Regions from separate parts of the Streptomyces sp. NPDC037401 genome, predicted to be linked through region 2. Evidence: riboswitches for the same ligand, from Rfam matches in the RefSeq annotation. Region 2 holds a riboswitch; each other region holds the start of a gene.
The links. Region 2 has a riboswitch for cobalamin ahead of ACZ7H1_RS13130 (ribonucleoside-diphosphate reductase subunit alpha). Riboswitches for the same ligand answer to the same signal wherever they lie in the genome.
Positions count from the first base shown of each region.

Region 1 (5,512 bases), on a different contig from region 2:
GGAGCTGGGGCATCGCCTCCACGACCTCGGCGACGGCGGCGGGGCCGATGCCGTCGGGCGCGGGGTGGATGAGGGACCAGGCGTCGAAGACGGCCACCCAGCCGCGCAGGACGGCGGAGTCGTCGCGGTCCCAGGCGTGCAGCCGCCAGCCGGGGCGGGCGCGGCCGCCGTGGACTTCGACGAGTCCGGAGAGCCGTGCGCGGTCCCAGCCCACGCGGACCTGTCCGGACGTCAGTCCCAGTTCCGCGGCGGCCCGTTCGACGTCCGTGTCGGAGAGCAGCGGGCGGGGGCCGGTCTCGGCGGCTCCGTCGAGGCGCAGCTCCGCCCAGCGGGCGAGGCGGGCCGCGTCGGAGAGTGAAGCCCTGGCCCGGTTCGCGAGTTCGGCGGTCGCGGGTGTCCCCTCGGGCGGCCGGGGCGCCGGCCGGGTGCGCCGGTTCGACACCGCCGTACGTGCCGTGGCGATGGAACGCGGGGAGACGAGTCGGAGTCTGGAGTCGCGAGCCAACTGCTCATCAGGCTTTCGGGACGTCACGAAGAGCAGTCTCGCCCGTCACCGGCCGAAAGCCCAAACGGAACCGGCCATTACCACTGCCCAGAGGGGGTACAGACCAGGACAAGGCACCCTGCCCGCCACTGCGGCCCCGGGGGTTCCGGCCACGGGGAGGGCGGGCCCGCACCGGCCTGCACGGCGCAGCCCGGCACCGGATTCACATCAATGGGGTGAGGAAGCGGCGCAGTGCTTCCTCGTACGCCTCGGGGGCGGCGTTCCACATCGCGCCGTGCGGGGCCTGCGGGACGGTGTGCAGCGAGACGAGGCCGGGGCGGGCGGCTGCCAGCTGTCCGGAGAGTTCCCAGGGGGCGAGGAGGTCGCCGGGCCCGTGGAAGATCAGTACGGGGACCTTCAGACCGGCCGGGTCCGCGAATTCCGGCGCCCGCCCGGTGCGCAGCCCGGCCCGGCCCTCGGCGGCGCGGACGGCCAGCGGGAGGAGCGGGGCGGGGGTGCGGCGGGCGGCGGCGAGGGCGCGCAGGGTGAGGTGCCAGTCGAGTACGGGCGAGTCGAGGACGAGGCCGGCGATGCGCTCGTGGAGGGCGGAGCGGGCCGCGGCGTGCAGGGCCATGGCCGCTCCGGTGGACCAGCCGTGCAGGACGACGCGCTCGGCGCCGAAGCGCACGGCGTAGCGGATCGCGGCGTCGAGATCGCGCCATTCCGATTCGCCGAGGTGCCCGAGGCCGTCCGGCGAGCGCGGGGCGCCCAGGTCGTTGCGGTACGCGAGGTCGAGGACCGGCAGTTGCATGCGGTGCAGGAAGGGCATGAGGTTCATCGGGTGCTCGCGCGTGGAGCCGAGTCCGTGCACGGTGATCACCCACGTGCGGCGGGCGGCGGGTACGAACCAGGCGGGCAGCGCGCCGAGCTCGCCGGGGACGTCGACGTCGGCGTGGTCGAGACCCAGGGCGCTGCGCGGGTCGCCGAGGTGGAGCGTGGGGGTGAGCCGGACCCGGACCCCGGGCTCCAGGGCGCCGTGGGTGACCCGGGCGAGCCGGCGCACGACGGTGTCGGGCTCGTGCGGGGCGCCGTCGAGGACCGGGCCGACCACGGCGTGCACGCCGGGTGCGTCGAGTCCGTACGTCCCGGGGAGCAGGGAGGCCAGGGAGCGGGTCAGGGAGACCCGTCCGGGGGCAGTGGCGTGGACGCTGAGCCGGGGGCCGCCGGGCAGCGGGCGCCCGGGGGCGGGCCGCAGGGCCGCGTCGCCTGCGTACCGGCCGGCCGCGACGGCGGCCGCTCCGGCGCCCAGCAGGGTGGTGACGGCCGCTGCCGTCGCTGTTGCGGTGCGCACGGCTCCAGTGTCGGGCGGCCGGGGCGGAGCGGCCAGTCCGCGGGGTGATCTGGATCTCTTCCGGGACGCGGCGGAGCGGCGGAAGTCGCTCCGGTTGCGTTCCGTTTACCGTGTTCTGACGTGCGTAAACCAGAGCAGGGCGGAGAAAATCGGGTCAAATCACTCGACCGGTTACCGATCCGGTACACCGGGCAGCCCGTCCCAGTTCACCTTCCGTTCACTCAGGTTGCCTACGGTCGCCGAGCCACTGACCTCAAACAGAAGCCTGGGTAAATGGAGCACATAACGCTTCTCCTCGGGATCGTGATCGTTACCGCTCTCGTCTTCGACTTCACGAACGGTTTCCACGACACCGCCAACGCGATGGCCACCACCATCTCGACTGGCGCTCTCAAGCCCAAGACGGCGGTGGCCATGTCCGCCGTGCTCAACCTCGTCGGCGCGTTCATGTCCGTGGAGGTCGCCAAGACGATCTCCAAGGGTCTGGTCAACGAGGAGGGCATTCAGCCAGAGGTGATCTTCGCGGCGCTGGTCGGCGCGATCCTCTGGAATCTCCTGACCTGGCTGGTCGGGCTGCCTTCCAGCTCCTCCCACGCCCTCATGGGCGGTCTGATCGGTGCCGCGGTCGCGTCCGCCGGCATCGGCGCCGTCAACGGCGGCGTCGTCGTCACCAAGGTGCTGATCCCCGCGATCGCCGCCCCGCTCGTGGCCGGTGTGGCCGCCATGCTGGCCACCAAGCTGACGTACAAGCTCGGCGGCAAGGTCGGCGACAAGACCTCGGCCAAGGGCTACCGCGCGGGGCAGATCGCCTCCGCAGGCCTGGTCTCCCTGGCGCACGGCACCAACGACGCGCAGAAGACGATGGGCATCATCACGCTGGCGCTCGTCGCCGGCGGTGCGATCGCCCCCGACTCGAACCCGCCGGTCTGGGTCATCGTCTCCGCCGGTGTCGCGATCGCGCTCGGCACGTACCTGGGCGGCTGGCGCATCATCCGCACCATGGGCAAGGGCCTGACCGACCTGCAGCCGCAGCAGGGCTTCGCCGCCCAGACCTCGGCCGCCAGCGTCATCCTGGCCTCCTCGAACCTCGGCTTCTCGCTCTCCACCACCCACTCGTGCTCCGGCGCGGTCATGGGTGCCGGCCTCGGCCGCAAGGGCGGCGTGGTCCGCTGGTCCACCGCCACCCGCATGTTCGTGGCCTGGGGCCTGACCCTGCCGGCCGCCGCGCTGGTCGGCGCGCTCGCCGAGCTCGTCACCCGCCAGGGCGACTGGGGCGTCGCCGCCGTCGCGGTCTTCCTCGTCGGCTCCTGCCTCGCCATCTGGCTGGTCTCGCGCCGCCAGGTCGTCGACCACAACAACGTCAACGACGTCGACGCCGACGCCGAGGCCCCCGGTGTCGTGACCACCGCCATCGCGGCCGTCACGCCCCCGCCGGCCGGCACCACCGCCGCCGTGACCGACGAGGACCTCAAGGCCACCATCCCGGCCCCGGCCCACGACGAGACCCCGGCCGCCCCGGCCGCCGCGGTCTGACCCGGCCGGACCAGAACAGAGGATCAGCAGTATGAAGATCGACTGGGCAGCTCTCGGCTCCGTCTTCGGAGTCAGCCTGACGGCCACCGTGCTCGTCGTGGCCCTCTTCACCCTCGGGCTCGTCGGCCTCTCCAAGCACGAGGCCGCGACCGAGCAGGGCGGGGCCGCGACCCTGGCCCGCTCCGGCGCCTACGCCGCCTTCGCGCTCTGCGCGGCGGCCGTGAGCTACGGGATCTACCTGATCGTCGCCTGACGTCACCGCGAAAGCTCCCCCGGAGGCCGCCTCCGGGGGAGCTTTCGCGTACCCGCCCCCGCCCCCGCGGCCCGGTCCCGGCCGCCCGTGTGGGGCTGCGCACACTGTCCTTGTGCAGGTCAACGGCGAGTTGACGGGCCATCGCGGTGCGTGGTGGACTGCCCGAGCCAATACGGCGGCAGGAGAGGAAGTCCGGTGCGAATCCGGCGCGGTCCCGCCACTGTCACCGGGGAGCTCTCCCCCACCGTGCGTCACGGCCCCCCGCGGGCTGGAAGGCCGGGGGAGCCGCCGATCCGGGAGCCAGGAGACTCTCACCGCCGGTCACGTCGAACCAGGGCGCGGACCCTGAGTGAGGACACATACCTGCCATGCGTGCCGATCGCGTTTTCGCGTACGGCGCGGCGGCCGGGCTGATCGGCGACCGGATCCTGGGGGATCCGCGACGCGGACACCCCGTCGCCGCTTTCGGCCGTGCCGCCGCAGCCGTGGAACGGGCCCTGTGGAACGACGACCCGGGCAGCCAGCGCGGCCGGGGCGTCCTGCACACCCTGGTGTGCGCCGGAGGCGCGGCCGCGCTGGGCGCGCTGGGCGCCCGCGCCGTGCGCTCCCGGCCCGCCGCCGTCCGCATCGCCCTGACCGCCGCCGCCACCTGGACCGTCGTCGGCGGTACCTCGCTGGGCCGGGAGGCCCGCGCGATCGGCGGGGCGCTGGTCGCGGGCGACACCGAGGTGGCCCGCGAGCGGCTGCCGCACCTGTGCGGGCGCGATCCGCACTCCCTGGACGAGCAGCAGATCGCCCGTGCCGTCGTCGAGTCCGTGGCCGAGAACACCTCGGACGCCGTGGTCGGCGCCCTCGTGTGGGGCGCCGCCCTCGGCGTGCCCGGTCTCCTGGCCTTCCGGGCCGTGAACACCCTGGACGCGATGGTCGGCCACCGCTCCCCCCGGTACCTGCGCTACGGCTGGGCCTCGGCGCGGCTGGACGACCTGGCCGGCTGGCCGGGTGCCCGCCTGACGGCGGCCGCGGCCGTCCTGGCCGGACCGGACCGCCGGGGGGCGGTACGGGCCTGGCGCGCCGACGCGGACCGCCACCCGAGCCCCAACGCCGGGCCGGTGGAGTCGGCGTTCGCGGGGGCGCTGGGCGTGCGGATGGGCGGCACGCTCGCGTACGCCGGCCGGGTCGAGCACCGGCCGGTGCTCAACGGCGCGGCGGGGCGGCCGGTCGAGGCCGCCGACATCGAGCGGGCGGTACGGCTCTCCCGGCAGGTGACCTGGCTCGCGCTGGGCGCCTGTGCGGCGGGCCGGCTGGCCGTGTCACGGGTACGACGGAAGGGGCGGGCATGAGCGGCGCGGGGCCGGTCGCAGGACGGGCCGGCGGACCGGCGGGCGGCCGGGGCGGCGGAGCGGCGCGCCGGGGCGGCGGACTGCTGGTCGCCGGCACCACCTCGGACGCGGGCAAGAGCGTCGTCACGGCGGGCATCTGCCGCTGGCTGGTGCGCCAGGGCGTCAAGGTGGCGCCGTTCAAGGCGCAGAACATGTCCCTGAACTCCTTCGTGACCCGCGAGGGCGCCGAGATCGGCCGGGCGCAGGCCATGCAGGCCCAGGCCGCCCGGGTGGAGCCCACCGCCCTGATGAACCCCGTGCTGCTCAAGCCGGGCAGCGACCGCAGCAGCCAGGTGGTGCTGCTGGGCAAGCCGGTGGGCGAGATGAGTGCGCGTGGCTACCACGGCGGGCGGCAGGAGCAGCTCCTCGGCGTGGTCACGGACTGCCTGGAGCAGCTGCGGGGCACGTATGACGCCGTGATCTGCGAAGGAGCGGGCAGTCCCGCCGAGATCAACCTGCGCCGCACCGACATCGTGAACATGGGCATCGCCCGCGCCGCCCGCTTCCCCGTG
Region 1 is NZ_JBVJWO010000015.1:151,751-157,262, reverse strand. It holds gene ACZ7H1_RS18405 (hypothetical protein) at 1-532, opposite strand, end outside; gene ACZ7H1_RS18400 (alpha/beta hydrolase) at 708-1,835, opposite strand; gene ACZ7H1_RS18395 (inorganic phosphate transporter) at 2,109-3,368, shown strand; gene ACZ7H1_RS18390 (hypothetical protein) at 3,400-3,621, shown strand; cobalamin riboswitch at 3,807-3,931, shown strand; gene ACZ7H1_RS18385 (cobalamin biosynthesis protein) at 3,990-4,961, shown strand; gene ACZ7H1_RS18380 (cobyric acid synthase) at 4,958-5,512, shown strand, end outside.
Region 1: another riboswitch for cobalamin. It lies ahead of ACZ7H1_RS18385 (cobalamin biosynthesis protein); the one in region 2 lies ahead of ACZ7H1_RS13130 (ribonucleoside-diphosphate reductase subunit alpha).

Region 2 (5,512 bases):
GAAGGCACCGTAGAAGAACAGGCCCTCGATGCACGCGGCGAAGCAGATCAGGTTCAGCAGGAAGCGACGGCGGTCGGCCTGCGTCTCCAGCCGCTCGATCTTCTCGACCGAGTCCATCCACTTGAAGCAGAACTGCGCCTTCTCGCGGATCGAGGGGATCTCCTCGACCGCGTCGAACGCCGCCGCCCGGTCGTCCGGGTCGGGCAGGTAGGTGTCGAGCAGCGTCAGGTAGAACTGGACGTGCACGGCCTCCTCGAACAGCTGGCGCGACAGGTACAGGCGCGCCTCCGGGGAGTTGATGTGCTTGTAGAGCGTCAGGACCAGGTTGTTCGAGACGATCGAGTCGCCCGTCGCGAAGAACGCCACCAGGCGGCCGATCATGTGCTGCTCGGCCGGCGTCAGCTTGGCGAGGTCGGCGACGTCCGAGTGGAGGTCGACCTCCTCCACCGTCCACGTGTTCTTGATCGCGTCCCGGTAGCGCTCGTAGAAGTCCGGGTAGCGCATCGGGCGGAGCGTCAGCTCGAACCCGGGGTCGAGCAGGTTCTTGTTCTCGGCGGACATTACTGGCAGGCCTCGCAGGACTCGGGGTTCTCAAGGGAGCAGGCCAGCGCATCGGCGTCGACGGCCTGCGGGAGGGGGGTGGCCGAGGCCGGGACGGCGGCCGAGCCGGACGCGGCACGGGCGATCTTCGTCGCCGGGCGCGAGCGCAGGTAGTACGTGGTCTTCAGACCCTGCTTCCAGGCGTACGCGTACATCGAGCTGAGCTTCCCGATGGTCGGCGTCTCCAGGAAGAGGTTCAGCGACTGGCTCTGGTCCAGGAAGGGCGTACGGGCCGCCGCCATGTCGATCAGGCCGCGCTGCGGGATCTCCCAGGCCGTGCGGTACAGGTCGCGGACCTCCTGCGGAATCCAGCCGAAGCCCTGCACCGAGCCGCTGGAGTCGCGCAGCGCCTCGCGGGTCTGCGCGTCCCAGACGCCCAGCTTCTTCAGCTCCTCGACCAGGTAGCCGTTGACCTGGAGGAACTCGCCGCTCAGCGTCTCGCGCTTGAAGAGGTTGGAGACCTGGGGCTCGATGCACTCGTACACGCCCGCGATCGAGGCGATCGTCGCGGTCGGCGCGATGGCCAGCAGCAGCGAGTTGCGCATGCCGGTCTCGGCGACCCGGGCGCGCAGCGCGTCCCAGCGCTCCGGCCAGTGGTGCGTCACGTCGTAGTGGTCGGGGTGCAGGACGCCCTGCGCGGTGCGGGTCTCGGCCCACGCCGGCAGCGGGCCGCTGCGCTCGGCGAGGTCGCAGGAGGCCTCGTACGCGGCCAGCATGATCCGCTCGGCGATCTTCGTGGAGAGCGCCTTGGCCTCGGCCGAGTCGAACGGCAGCCGCAGCTTGAAGAACACGTCCTGGAGGCCCATGGCGCCCAGGCCCACCGGACGCCAGCGGGCGTTGGACCGGCCGGCCTGCTCGGTCGGGTAGAAGTTGATGTCGACCACCCGGTCGAGGAAGGTCACGGCGGTGCGGACGGTCTCGTCCAGCCGCTCCCAGTCCATCTCGCCCGTGTCGGTCAGCACGAAGGCGCCCAGGTTGACCGAGCCCAGGTTGCAGACCGCGGTCTCGCCGTCGTTGGTGACCTCGATGATCTCGGTGCACAGGTTCGAGGAGTGGACCACCGAGCCGGGCAGCGCGGTCTGGTTCGCGGTCCGGTTGGAGGCGTCCTTGAACGTCATCCAGCCCTGGCCGGTCTGCGCGAGGGTGCGCATCATCCGGCCGTACAGGTCGCGGGCCGGCATGGTCTTCTTGGCCAGCCCGGCCGCCTCGGCCCTCAGGTACGCGGCGTCGAACTCGTCGCCGTACAGGTCGACCAGCTCGGGCACGTCGGCCGGGGAGAACAGCGACCAGTCGGCGTCGGCGTTCACGCGGCGCATGAACTCGTCCGGGATCCAGTGCGCGAGGTTCAGGTTGTGCGTACGGCGCTGGTCCTCGCCGGTGTTGTCGCGGAGCTCCAGGAACTCCTCGATGTCCGCGTGCCAGGTCTCCAGGTAGACCGCGGCGGCGCCCTTGCGGCGGCCGCCCTGGTTCACGGCGGCGACGGAGGCGTCGAGGGTCTTCAGGAACGGCACGATGCCGTTGGAGTGGCCGTTGGTGCCGCGGATCAGCGAACCGCGGGCGCGGATGCGGGAGTACGAGAGGCCGATGCCGCCCGCGTGCTTGGACAGCCGCGCGACCTGGTGGTAGCGGTCGTAGATCGAGTCGAGCTCGTCCAGCGGCGAGTCCAGCAGGTAGCAGGAGGACATCTGCGGGTGCCGGGTGCCCGAGTTGAAGAGCGTGGGGGAGGAGGGCAGGTAGTCCAGGCGGCTCATCAGCCGGTACAGCGAGGCGACTTCCTCCACCGCGCGCAGGCTGTCGTCCTCCGCGAGACCGCAGGCCACGCGCAGCATGAAGTGCTGCGGGGTCTCGACGACCTGGCGGGTGATCGGGTGGCGCAGCAGGTAGCGGCTGTGCAGGGTGCGCAGGCCGAAGAAGCCGAAGCGGTCGTCGGCGCCCTCGCCCAGCGAGTGCTCGACCAGGGAGTCCAGCCGGGTGGCGTGCGTGCGCACGAACTCCGCGGTGCGGTCCGCGATCAGGCCCTCGCGGTGGCCCACCTCGACGGAGGCCGAGAAGGAGGTCGCGCCCTGGCCGGCCGCCTCGTCCGCGATGGCGAGCGTCAGCAGCCGGGCGGCGAGCTTCGAGTACGCCGGGTCCTCGGAGATGAGCCCCGCGGCCGCCTCGGTGGCCAGCCCCCGCAGTTCGGCCTCGTCCGCGACGGCGCTCCGGCCGCGCAGGGCGGCGGCGGCGACCCGGCCCGGGTCGGTGTCGGGCAGGTCGGCGGTGAGGTCGGTGAGGGTGCGCAGCAGCGCGGCTCCGGGCCCCCCGGGCTCGGTCGGAGTCTGGGGCTGGTCGGACTCGGCGCGCAGTGCGGCAGGCGCGATGGTCACGTGGGGGGCTCTCCCTCGCTCGGCTCCGGTCGCTTCGGAGCGGGGCCGGGGGAGCGCATGCGGGCATGGCAGGAGACGCGTCCCCACCGCATGGCGTCCACCGGCCCAACCGCGAGGCCCGGACGTGTCGTCGCCCGGCCGGTCGGCCGGGTCACGCTGTCGGCAGGTCCTCGGACTCGCAGGTGCACGAAGCGCGCACTTCATACCGTTGCGGGACAGTTCCGGATTCGCACCGGATTCCCCTGCGACGACAGCGAGGACGAGCATACATGTGGGGGCACCCTCGCGTGGGACCCCCTAGATGTTGTGTCGGGCGACTACTGCTCGGGTGCGCCCAGCTTCATTGCGTAGGTGAGCAGCGGGACGGACGGGACCGGAGACCAGTCCCGCTCGGGCGTCCGCACGAAGCCCAGCCGCTCGTAGATCCGGTGCGCGCCGCGCATCGCGGGCTGCGTCGAGAGCACGAGGGTGCGTACGCCTTCGATGGCCCGGGCCCGGTCGATGCAGGCCCGGACGAGGGCTTCGCCGACGCCCTGTCCACGGGCCTCGCGGGACACGGCGAGCATCCGGAACTCGGCCTCGCCGGGGCCGGCGATGTCGCAGTACCGGCTCCCGGGCGGCGCGAAGGCCACTCCGCCGAGCACCTCGCCGTCGCGTACGGCGACCAGCACCTCGGAGTCCTCGGCGCGGGCGGCGACGTCCCGGAGCACGCCGAGGTAGTAGCCGTCCGGATTGTCGTCCAGCAGACCGTCGGCGAGGTAGGCCTGCGCGGTGATCTCCCCGAGGGCCGCGTACTCCCCGGGCCGTGCCTCTCTGATCGCGATGTCCATGCGGTCGAGTGTGCAGGACGGCCGTCGGCGGGCGGCGCTATGGTCGGAGACAGCACCGTCGAGGAAGGCGAGCGAGGCATGACCGTGATGATTGACCGGCCCCACATGTCGCCCGAGGATTTCGAGCAACTGGCGCGCATAGCGGCGCGCGAGCTGGAGGGCATGCGACTGGAGTTCATCGGTGGGGTGCTGAGGAGCAAGGCTATGCCTGACGGGGACCACGGACGCATGATCCAGTGGCTCGCACGAATCTGTCTCCAGCACTACCCCGAGCTCTGGCTGCACCCGGGGCAGGGGATCAAGGTGGAGCAGTATCGAGAGGGCCGAGCCATCCCGGACGGGGTCCTGGCACCCGACGATGCGTTCGTCGGCCAGGGCGACTGGGCGGATCCGCGCCCGATCCTCATGGCCGTCGAGGTGACCTCGTGGGACTCCGACACCGAGCGGCGCGACCGGATCGAAAGGCCCCGTGCCTACGCCGAAACCGGCATCCCCGTCTACCTGCTCATCGACCGGCTCAAGTGTCAGCTTCTCGTCCACAGCGACCCGGACGGCGAGCGGTACGAGACCGTAACCACGGTTCCTTTCGGCAAGGAAGTCAAGCTGCCCGACCCCGTTGGCATCATCCTTCAAACCGAGCGTCTGAAGGATTGGGTGCGCTGAGCCGCAGAATGGGCCCCGACGGCGTCAACCGTCGGGGCGCTCACCATTCTGCGGACCTCAGCAGCAGCGGAACCCCTCCCGCGGGTCCGCCTCGCGGGCGTCCGTGCGGGCCCGCTCGAAGGCGCGGCGGCTCAGTACATCGGCGTCCGGGTCGTGGCCGCGGGCGTGGGCGACGTACCGGTCGTACGCCGCCTCGCCCGAGAACTCCCGGACGTAGAAGCGGATCCTGGCGAGCAGCTCGCGGGCGGTCACGAGGACACGGTCTCCTTGGCGCGGCCGTCCGGCTCCAGACCGGCCGCGGCGAGTTCGGCCTTCTCCTCGGGGGTCGGGATCAGCCCGGCGGGGGCGACGATCTTCGACTCGGTGTACGGCACCTCGTGCAGCTCGACAGTCTCCGGGCGGCGGACCGCCTTGATGCAGACGCGGGTGGCGTCCACGAGGACGACGACGATCAGGAGGGCGAAGAGCGCCGAGAGGAAGCCGTCGACGGTGGCGTTGGTGACCACGGTGTGCATCTCGTCCATGGTCTTGGCGGGCGGCAGCACCTTGTCGGCGTCGATGCCCGCCTGGAACTTGTCCCGCTGGGCGAAGAAGCCCACCCGGGGGTCCTCCGAGAAGACCTTCTGCCAGCTCGCGGTCAGCGTGACGGTCGCGTCCCAGGCCAGCGGGACGCCCGTCACCCAGGCCCACTTGAGGCGGCCGGACTTGACCAGCAGGGTGGTGCACACCGCCAGGGCGACCGCGGCGAGGAGCTGGTTCGCGATGCCGAACAGCGGGAAGAGCTGGTTGATGCCGCCCAGCGGGTCCTTCACGCCGACCCACAGGAAGTAGCCCCAGCCGCCGACCACCAGCGCGCTGGTGATCCACACGCCCGGCTTCCAGCTGATCTGCTTGAAGGGCTTGGCGACGTTGCCCAGCGTGTCCTGGAGCATGAAGCGGCCCACGCGGGTGCCCGCGTCCAGGGTGGTGAGGATGAACAGGGCCTCGAACATGATCGCGAAGTGGTACCAGAACGCCTTCATGGAGGCGCCGCCGAGCACGGACGAGAAGATC
Region 2 is NZ_JBVJWO010000010.1:172,610-178,121, forward strand. It holds gene ACZ7H1_RS13125 (ribonucleotide-diphosphate reductase subunit beta) at 1-561, opposite strand, end outside; gene ACZ7H1_RS13130 (ribonucleoside-diphosphate reductase subunit alpha) at 561-2,966, opposite strand; cobalamin riboswitch at 3,111-3,233, opposite strand; gene ACZ7H1_RS13135 (GNAT family N-acetyltransferase) at 3,284-3,796, opposite strand; gene ACZ7H1_RS13140 (Uma2 family endonuclease) at 3,875-4,459, shown strand; gene ACZ7H1_RS13145 (YbdD/YjiX family protein) at 4,517-4,711, opposite strand; gene ACZ7H1_RS13150 (carbon starvation CstA family protein) at 4,708-5,512, opposite strand, start outside.

Region 3 (5,512 bases), on a different contig from region 2:
GCGCCGGATGCTCGTCGTCCTCGACAACGCCGCCACGGAGACGCAGGTGCGCCCGCTGCTGCCCGGCGCACCGGGCAGCGCCGTGCTCGTCACCAGCCGCCACCGCCTCACGGGCGTCGACCACCGGCTCTGCCTGACGCTCCCGCTGCTCGACGAGCGGGCCGCGCTCGGCCTCCTGGACCGGGTGGCCGGGGGCGGCCGGGTGGCCGCCGAGCGCGGCGCCGCCCGGGAGCTGGTCCGGCTGTGCGGCAACCTGCCGCTCGCGCTGCGGATCGTCGCCGCCAAGCTCGCCGCCCTCCCCCACCGGGACCTCGCGGCCTTCGCCACCCGGCTCGGCGACGAGCAGGCCCGGCTCGACGAACTGGGCGTCCGCCCGGGCCTGCTGCTCAGCTACCGGGCCCTGCCCGCCGACGCCCGCGCGCTGCTGCGCGGGCTTGCCCTGACGGCGGCGCCCGAGGTGACCGGCTGGGTCGCGGCCGCCGTGCTCGACCGGCCGCCGACCGCCGCCGAACGGACCCTGGACACCCTGGCCGAGGCCCACCTCCTGGAGGTGGCCGGCCGTGACGAGGCCGGGCAGCTCCGCTACCGGCTGCACGACCTCGTACGGGCCTTCGGCCGGGAGCAGAGCCGCGGAGAGGGCCGCGAGGAGGGCGAGGAGGGCGGGGGGAGCCGCTCCGACACCGCCGCGCTGGAGCGCGTACTGCGCTGCTGGGTGACCCTCGTCCGTGAGGCGCGGCGGGCGCACCAGGGGCTGGACCGCCCCGGGCTGGCGCGCCGCACCCCGGCGTACGTGCCGGACCCGGCCGTGCTGGAGCTGCCGCGGGCCGAGCCCGTCCGCTGGCTCGGGGCCGAGCGGGAGGCGCTGGTGGCGACCGTGCGGCAGGCCGCCGCGGTCGCGCCGGCGGTCTGCTGGGAGCTGGCGGCGGCGGGCGAGTACCTCTTCGACCTGCGCAGCGACCTGACGGGCTGGCAGACCACCCAGGAGCTGGGCCTGGCCGCCGCGCGGACCGCCGGGGACCGGGACGGCGAGGCGCTGATGCTGGTCGGGCTGGGCCGGCACCGGGCCACCCGGGAGGAGTGGGGACCGGCGCGCGCGACACTGGAGGCCGCCGAGCGGGCGTTCGGCGCGCTCGGGGACGCGCACGGGGCGGCGTACGCGGGCTGGGTGCTGTCGTACCTGGACCGGCTGCAGGGCCGCCGGGCCCAGGCGCTGGAGCGGTGCCGCCGCAACGCCCCGGTCTTCGCGGCGGCCGGGGACCGGTACGGGCAGGCGCACTCGCTGCGCGGCATCGGCCAGGTCCTGCTGTCGGAGGGGCAGCCGGAGGAGGCGCTCGCGGTGCTCCGCGAGGCGCTGGCCGTGGCGGAGCTGGACGGCGCGGCCTGGCCACGGATGTGCATGCTGCGCTGGGTCGCCGACGCGCAGCGGATCCTGGGCCGGCTCGACGAGGCGCAGGACGGGTTCGGGCAGATCCTCGCGCACACGCGCGCGTCGGGCGATCTGGCGGGACAGTGCGCGGCCCTCATCGGGCTGGGCCGGATCGCGCTGGCCCGCTCCCGGACCGGTGAGGCGCTCGCGCAGCTGCGGGCGGCCGACGAGCTGGGCCGCCGGTCGGGGCAGACGCTGGTGCACGTGCTCGCGGTTCCACCGCTGGCCCAGGCGCTGGTGGCGGAGGGCGAGGCGGACACCGCGCGGAGGCTGATCGAGGAAGCGCTGACGACGTGCCGCCGGATGAACGCCCGGCCCCTGACGGAACAGTTGCTGGCCGCGCTGGAATCCGTACCGGCAGGTCACAGTGGTGAAGACGGCACCGGGGGCGGGTTGTGAGGGGAGCGTGAGGACGACTAGGGTCAGCGGGCCTTGGTGTTCGGGAAACCGGTGGGAAACCGGTGCGGCCCTCGCCACTGTGATCGGGAAGTCCGGCTCCACTCCTGCGGGAAGCCACTGGGCTGTTGCGGGCGACCGCGCGGCCCGGGAAGGCGGAGCCAGGGCATCAGCACCCGTGAGCCAGGAGACCGGCCGGGGCGCGTTGTCCATCCACGAGGTGCTGGAGAGGTCTCCCTACCCATGCATATAGCCGAGGGGTTTCTGCCCCCTTTGCACGCGGCCGCCTGGGGCGCCGCATCCGCTCCCTTCGTCGTCCACGGGGTCCGGGCCCTGACCCGCGAGGTCAAGGCCAACCCCGACAGCACGCTGCTGCTGGGCGCGTCCGGAGCGTTCACGTTCGTCCTGTCCGCCCTGAAGATCCCCTCGGTGACGGGCAGTTGCTCGCACCCGACGGGCACCGGTCTGGGCGCGATCCTCTTCCGGCCCCCGATCATGGCCGTCCTCGGCACGATCACCCTGCTCTTCCAGGCGCTGCTGCTGGCGCACGGCGGGCTGACCACGCTCGGCGCGAACGTCTTCTCGATGGCGATCGCCGGGCCGTGGGCGGGCTACGGCGTGTACCGGCTGCTGCGCAGGTCGGGCTCGCCGCTGATGGTGTCGGTGTTCTTCGGCGCCTTCTTCGCCGACCTGGTCACGTACTGCGTCACCAGCGTGCAGCTGGCGATGGCCTTCCCGGACCCGGGTACCGGCTTCGCGGGCGCGCTCGCGAAGTTCGGCGGCATCTTCGCGGTGACGCAGATCCCGCTCGCGGTGAGCGAGGGCCTGCTGACCGTACTGGTGGTGCGGCTGCTGACGCAGTCGAGCAAGTCCGACCTGATCCGGCTCGGAGTGCTCGGCGGCAAGGGCACCAAGGACGCCGGCAAGACCCAGGAGGCGACGGTCTGATGAGCCGTAACGCGAAGATCAACACACTGCTGCTGCTCCTCGTCGCCGCGCTGGCCGTGCTGCCGCTCGCGCTGGGTCTCGGCGACGGCAAGGAGGAGCCGTTCGTGGGCGCCGACGCGCAGGCGGAGGCGGCGATCACCGAGCTGAAGCCCGACTACGAGCCGTGGTTCTCGCCGCTGTACGAACCCCCGTCGGGCGAGATCGAGTCGGCGCTGTTCGCCCTCCAGGCGGCGATCGGCGCGGGCGTGCTCGCGTACTATTTCGGGCTGCGCCGCGGCCGCCGGCAAGGTGAGGCCCGCGCAGAGGCCGGCACGTCCGCGGACGCGTAGCCCGTGCTGCCGATCGACGCGGCGGCGCACGGCAGCCGCTGGCGCCGCCGCCATCCGCTGGAGAAGGCGCTGCTCGGTCTGGGCCTGACGCTGTGCGCGGTCTGTCTGCCGCCGTGGCCCGGCGGGCCGCTGGTGGCGGCCGTGACCCTGGCGGTGCTGCTGGGGCCGGCCGGGGTTCCGGCGCGGCAGCTGTGGCGTGCCTTCAGGATCCCGCTCGGCTTCTGCTTCACCGGTGCCGTGCCGCTGCTGTTCGCGGTGGGCGGCCCGGCGGGCTGGGTGTCGGCTGCGCCGGACGGTCCGCGGAATGCCGCCGACCTCCTGCTCCGGACGTCGGCCGCCTCGCTCGGGGTGCTGCTGTTCGCCTTCACCACGCCGGTGTCGGACGTGTTGCCGCGGCTGGTGCGGGCCGGGGTGCCGGCGCCGGTCGTGGACGTGGCGCTGGTGATGTACCGGATCGGCTTCCTGCTGCTGGACTCGCTGGCGCAGGTCCGGCAGGCGCAGGCGGCCCGGCTGGGGCACGCGTCCCGGGCCGCGGCCTGGCGCTCGCTCGCCGGGCTGGGCGCCACGGCGTTCGTACGGGCCTTCGACCGCGCGGGACGGCTCCAGTCGGGCCTGGCCGGGCGCGGGTACGACGGCACGCTGCGGGTGCTCGTGCCGCAGGCGGCACTGTCCTGGCGCTTCCTGGCCGCGACGGCCGCGCTGCTGGGCACGGTCGTCGCCGTCACTCTCGTATCGAAGGGGCTCTGGCTGTGAAGCCGTTGGTGGAACTGGTCGACGCGCGCTACGCGTACGAGGACGGGCCGCCGGTGCTCGACGGGATCGGCTTCGCCATCCCCGCGGGCCGGGCGCTGGCCCTGCTCGGGCGCAACGGCAGCGGCAAGACGACGCTGCTGCGGCTGCTGACCGGCGGGCTGCGGCTGCCCAAGGGGGCGGGGGAACTGCGCCTGGAGGGCGAGCCGGTGCGCTACGACCGGGCGGGGCTGACCCGGCTGCGGTCGGCGGTGCAGCTGGTGGTGCAGGACCCGGACGACCAGCTGTTCGCGGCCTCCGTGGAGCAGGACGTGTCGTTCGGGCCGCTGAACCTCGGGCTCGCGGAGGACGAGGTGCGGGCGCGGGTGGACTCCGCCCTGTCCGCGCTCGACATCGAGGCCCTGCGGGACCGGCCCACGCACCTGCTCTCGTACGGCCAGCGCAAGCGGGCGGCGATCGCGGGGGCGGTCGCGATGCGGCCGCGGGTGCTGATCCTGGACGAGCCGACGGCCGGGCTGGACCCGGACGGCCAGGAACGGCTCCTGGACACGCTCGCGGGGCTGCGGGAGCTCGGCACGACGGTGGTGATGTCCACGCACGACGTGGAGCTGGCGGTGCGCTGGGCGGACGACGCGGCCGTGCTGACCGGGGACGGAGTCCGGGTGGGGCCGGCCGCCGACCTGCTCGCGGACGCCGGGCTGCTGGTCTCCGCCCGGCTGCGGCCCGCCTGGGCGCCGGCGGTGGCGTCGTTCCTGCGCGGGCGGGGCCTGCTGGCCCCGGACGCCCCGGGGCCGCGCACCCCGGAGTCGCTGTCCGCCTGGGCGGACGCGGACGTACGGCCGGCGGACGGCTGAGAAGGGGCGGATCTACGATGGCGGCATGTCGCTCCCGCACGCCATCCTCACCGCCCTGCTCGAGAAGCCCTCGTCGGGACTGGAGCTGACCCGGCGGTTCGACAAGTCGATCGGGTTCTTCTGGTCCGCCACGCACCAGCAGATCTACCGCGAGCTGGGGAAGCTGGAGGAGGCCGGGCTGATCCGGGCGCTGCCCAGTGCGCAGCCGACGCGCGGGCAGAAGAAGGAGTTCGAGGTACTGCCGGCCGGGCGGGCGGAGCTGACGCGGTGGGTGGGCGAGCGCCAGGACCCCAAGCCGATCCGGGACCCGCTGCTGCTGCGGCTGCGGGCGGCGGGCGTGGTGGGGCCGCAGGGGCTCGCCGAGGAGCTGCGGCGCCATGCGGAGCTGCACCGGCGGCAGCTGGAGATGTACGAGGCCATCGAGGAGCGGGACTTCCCGCCGGAGCGGAACAGCGAGCAGGACCGGCTGCGCCGGGTCGTGCTGCACGGCGGCACCGGCCTGGAGACCTTCTGGCTGCGCTGGCTCGAGGAGGCCGTCCGCGAGGTCTCCGGCATGGAGACCCCCGACGAACGCTGACGGGACCGGCGAACGCTGACGGGGCCCAGGGCAGCCCCGGGCCCCCGCGGGAGGCCTACTTGTTCAGGGCGGCCCAGAACTCGTCGAAGCTCAGCAGACCGTCGTGGTTGCTGTCCTTGGCCGCGATGACCGCCTCGGCGACGGGGCCGGTGACGAACGGGTCGCCCATCTGAGCCATGGCCTGCTTGAACTCGTCGGCCGTCACGAAGCCGTCGCCGTTCACGTCGAACCG
Region 3 is NZ_JBVJWO010000002.1:259,268-264,779, forward strand. It holds gene ACZ7H1_RS02705 (AfsR/SARP family transcriptional regulator) at 1-1,825, shown strand, start outside; cobalamin riboswitch at 1,843-2,036, shown strand; gene ACZ7H1_RS02710 (energy-coupling factor ABC transporter permease) at 2,066-2,770, shown strand; gene ACZ7H1_RS02715 (energy-coupling factor ABC transporter substrate-binding protein) at 2,770-3,099, shown strand; gene cbiQ (cobalt ECF transporter T component CbiQ) at 3,103-3,852, shown strand; gene ACZ7H1_RS02725 (energy-coupling factor ABC transporter ATP-binding protein) at 3,843-4,703, shown strand; gene ACZ7H1_RS02730 (PadR family transcriptional regulator) at 4,729-5,280, shown strand; gene ACZ7H1_RS02735 (EF-hand domain-containing protein) at 5,336-5,512, opposite strand, start outside.
Region 3: another riboswitch for cobalamin. It lies ahead of ACZ7H1_RS02710 (energy-coupling factor ABC transporter permease); the one in region 2 lies ahead of ACZ7H1_RS13130 (ribonucleoside-diphosphate reductase subunit alpha).